One region of the Pseudoalteromonas sp. G5_S1_14_S5 genome, then DNA from elsewhere that is predicted to be linked to it. Evidence: predicted binding sites of a transcription regulator. Region 1 holds the regulator's gene; the other holds the start of a gene.
What was found. The regulator LexA, encoded in region 1, represses DNA repair genes until DNA is damaged. The targets are predictions, from matches to a motif close to TACTGTATNNNNATACAGTA.
Positions count from the first base shown of each region.

Region 1 (2,210 bases):
ATGTACCTTTTACCAATACGGATAAAGGTAGCTTCATTAATGAACGTGAAAAAGATTGTCCAGAAGACATATAGGTTCACAGCCTCAATAGTTATTTCAATGTGCTTAAGCGTATCTCTATTTCTATGATGAGAGAGGGTAACCCCTTCAAGTAAAATAGGGATAAGCCTAGGCGTAAATTTAATCGATGCAAGAATACCAGAAACTGGTCTAACCTTTTAATGGAAATAGTCATATTGCCGTTAAGTTTGTGGCATATCATTCATCGACTGATTGAGTATAGGGTTAAAAATGACCAAAAAATCAAACACCGGATTTAAACGTATCGTGAAAGCAGCGGGCTTTTCATGGCAAGGCATCACAAGTTCGTTTAAAAACGAGGCGGCTTTTCGGCAAGAAGCCTTCATGGCTGCAGTTCTGATTCCGTTAGCGTTTTACCTCGATGTGAGCCAACTAGAACGAATCTTAATGGTGTCCTCGATTGTGCTGGTGATGGTTGTTGAGCTTATTAATACTGCAATTGAAGCGGTCGTTGATCGTATTGGTAGCGAACATCATGAGCTTTCAGGAATGGCGAAAGATGTCGGTTCGGCAGCCGTTTTCATCTGTTTAGCGCTTGCAACTTATGTGTGGTTCGAGATCTTGGTTTTGTAATTAGCGAAAAATGAACTAAAAACAACCAATTGCTTTGCTTTTGTCCAGTTACTGGATATACTCACAGTCAACTGTATAAAAAGACAGGTGAATCATGAAGCCGTTAACGCCCCGCCAACAACAAGTCTTTGACCTTATCAAAGGTAAGATCGAAGATTCCGGTATGCCACCGACACGTGCAGAAATTGCTCGTGAATTAGGCTTCCGTTCTGCTAATGCTGCAGAAGAACATTTGAAAGCTCTTGCTCGTAAAGAAGCGATTGAGATTATCCCGGGTGCGTCTCGTGGTATTCGTATTTTGCTTGAAGATGGAGCAAACGAAGAGCAAGGTCTGCCTCTGATCGGTCAGGTTGCTGCTGGTGAGCCTATCTTGGCTCAAGAGCATGTAGAAATGCATTACCAAGTCGATCCTGGTATGTTTAAACCTCAAGCTGATTTCTTACTTCGCGTAAATGGCGAAAGTATGAAAGACATCGGTATTATGGATGGTGACCTGCTTGCTGTTCACAAAACACAAGATGTCCGTGATGGTCAGGTTGTGGTTGCTCGTGTTGATGATGATGTAACGGTAAAACGTCTAGAACGTAAAGGTTCTACAGTGCTGTTACACGCTGAAAACGCAGAGTTTTCTCCAATCCGTGTCGATTTAGAATCTCAACACTTGTCTATTGAAGGTCTTGCTGTTGGTATTATTCGCAACACGGACTGGATGTAATCAGTTCAAACATCTTATTGATATTTATTCTCAATAACTTGTTATTGTAATTGATATTCATTATCATCTTCTTTGTCGAGATACAAGGAAGATGATGATGCCAATCCAAACCAAGCCTCAAATAAAGCCGCTTATAGCTAAGCCGCGCTCCTCTGATCAAAAGGTTTCCGCTGATCAAGCGTCTGCACATCAAGAACTTCAAGTTCCGACAAACCTCGTTCAACACCTTTGGTTTCGCAGCCGAGAAAGCCTTGCCGATGATGGTCTCGTCTATGATCCTATTGCTGCTCAGGCCTGTAAGCGTTGTCAATTAGCGCCAGAATGCCTTACTGGTGAACTCGACCAACAACAACTTCTCTACGCGACACTAACTCAACTTTGCGATTCTCGAGTTCAGCAGTTCCTATCTCACAACCCTGATGCTTGGATTATTAACGTGGGAGCTGGTCTCGACACCCGTTTTTACCGATTAGACAATGGCCGCTGTCACTGGGTAGAGTTGGATGTAACCGAGAACCTACTTTGGCGACAACGTTTGTTCCACAAAAATGAACGCTATCGCTTGGAGTGTGGTTCCGTAGATGATCTGACTTGGTTAGATGAACTCAATATTCCAGAGCAAGCTTCGGTAATGGTGGTGTGTGAACATGCACTGTTGGACTGCAATGAGCAACAAACAGCGTACTTTATTCAGTCTTTGAGCCGTTACTTTACTCATGCACATGCGTGTGTTGTATTGGCGGGCGATAAGAGCTCAAGTACTTTAGGTAAGAAGCTAGGCTCTGGTGACTATGCACATGGCTTATCTTCTCCAGTCGACAGCATTCTTAATTGGTTACCA
Region 1 covers NZ_JBQKUM010000096.1:2,417-4,626, forward strand. The annotation lists gene plsB (glycerol-3-phosphate 1-O-acyltransferase PlsB) at 1-70, opposite strand, end outside; gene ACTRWI_RS20120 (diacylglycerol kinase) at 292-654, shown strand; gene lexA (transcriptional repressor LexA) at 749-1,369, shown strand; gene ACTRWI_RS20130 (class I SAM-dependent methyltransferase) at 1,467-2,210, shown strand, end outside.

Region 2 (2,210 bases), on a different contig from region 1:
GAAGGAACAACTAAGAATTTGATTTCAGTCTCTTCAACGAATTTCACATCTTGAATATGCTCAAGGAGTGTTTCAACTCCATCAAGGCTGTGCTCTTTATATTCAGTTGGGAATAGATATTCCGTAGCCGCCATTACAGCATTGAGTCCAAGCACAGATGTCCCTGGGTTTGTGTCGATTAGTATAAAATCATAACAACCTTTAAGCTTTTCTAAATGCAGCTTTAACCGCTCTTCTCTACGCGTAAGAGAGATCATGTCCATATCAAGCTTAGTCATGATATCGCCTCGACGACCTGGAATAATATGTAATCGTTCTTGTGGCTCACCGTTAATTATTGCTGGGTAAATAGCTTCTTTAATATCAAACTTTCGATCAAGCAGAGCATCGCCTATGTAGTGCTCTGAATCTTCACGACCGTAAAATTTAGTACTATCACCCTGTCCATCAAAATCTAGGATAAGGACACTTTTACCTTGTTGGCTGAGTTCATAGCCGAGGTTTACAGTGGTTGTTGTTTTTGTAACTCCCCCTTTTCGGCAGCCAATCATTATGATTCTAGTTGTTCTATCGTCGAGCGTTGTCATGTCTAAATTCCTTGTATAGCATTGATGCTATACATATTCTATTCTCTAGATTTGGTTATGTATAGCAAAAATGCTATACATAACCAAATTAATTTAAAACTACGTATAGCACAAATGCTATACGTAGTTTTTTTGTTATTTATCAATGCCTTATTTCTTAGGTGTCGAGGTGTTATACATCCAGGCTGATAGGGAGTTGTTTGATCGGTGGAATTTAACTTTCTCTTTAAATAGCTCTTTATCCAAAGTGGCCTATTGAAACACTGTTTTTATATACAGTATAATGTGAGTATGCTGATACTAGAAAACTCGGTTTCTGCCTCTATTACTGGCTTTGAAAACCCGACCCTGACATTTCGTAAGCAAGCCTTAAACTTGAATCAGATGTTTGTGCATTCACCCTCATCGATGTTTCTAGTTGAGAGCAAAGGTGAGCTTATTTACGCTGGCATTGCTATCGGAGATTGGCTGCTCATCGATGCCTCTCGCAAGCCACTCATGAATGATATTGTTTTGGTTGAGCAGTATGATGAGCAATATTGTGTGGAATGGTCTCAACTTTATTCACACATGAAAAGTACATGCAATGGTCAAGATGACTTACTCGTGATTGGGGTTGTCACCATATCTATACACCACTTTCGTAAACCGATTTCTTTGCCAAGACACGACAACCTAACAGAGATCGACCTTCACTCCCTTCTCATTGACGTGGAATACTCAACTTTGATTTGCAAGGCTGATGGTGAATCCATGAAGCCCTATATATTCCATCATGATTTAATGCTCTTGGAGCGTCACTTAAAACCAGATGAGGACGATGTTTGTATTCTTGCTCTTAATCATGATCTTGTTTGTAAGAGGGTACACCTGAGTTCCAGAGTTCTTTCCTCTGATAATCCTGCTTATTCAAACTACAGAGTGACCGAGTCCGACTATTTAAGGTTACACGGCGTCGTTCGTGTTAGTTTTCGTTTACATAGGGGGTTATTATGTATGGGCTCATAGACGGAACGCGATTCTATAGTGAAAGTACTTCAATCTATAAACCGGAACAAAAGTCTTTACCCGTCCTCGTTACCGCAGGCCAGGGGATTAGCATTGCTGCTAATCGTGCTTGTTCAAACTTGGGTATTCAGAAGTTTCAACCGATTTGGGAGAACATCGATTTACTTAAACAGCACCGTGGTCGAGTTTACAAAGCAAACTTTAATACCTTCAGTCATATTTCCGATAGATTTATGTCAAGTGTTGAGGCTGTAATGCAAGGTGAGAGTACCTTTCGGTACTCTGTCGATGAACTGTTTATCTCATTGGCACACCTATACAGCATCAATGTTAATCTCGATGATTTTATATTGGAGCTACGACAACGAGTCTATAGAGAGACTGGTGTACCTGTTGGGGCTGGCGTTGGTCCTACATTAACACTAGCGAAGGTTGCTAGCTGGGCTGGAAAAAACCTACCAGGTTTCAAAGGACAGTGCTGCCTTGCCGTTGAAAAGCAAATTGATTCAATCTTAAAACAAATGCCAGTTGGTAAGGTATGGAATATTGGTGGAGCTTATCAACGTCACTTGAAAAATGAAGGGATATCCACAGCGTTAGATCTAAAGCGTTGTG
Region 2 covers NZ_JBQKUM010000036.1:5,450-7,659, forward strand. The annotation lists gene ACTRWI_RS12230 (ParA family protein) at 1-587, opposite strand, end outside; gene ACTRWI_RS12235 (S24 family peptidase) at 879-1,595, shown strand; gene ACTRWI_RS12240 (Y-family DNA polymerase) at 1,580-2,210, shown strand, end outside.
Region 2: a site for LexA is predicted at 849-868, ahead of ACTRWI_RS12235 (S24 family peptidase). Genes of this name have one in related genera too.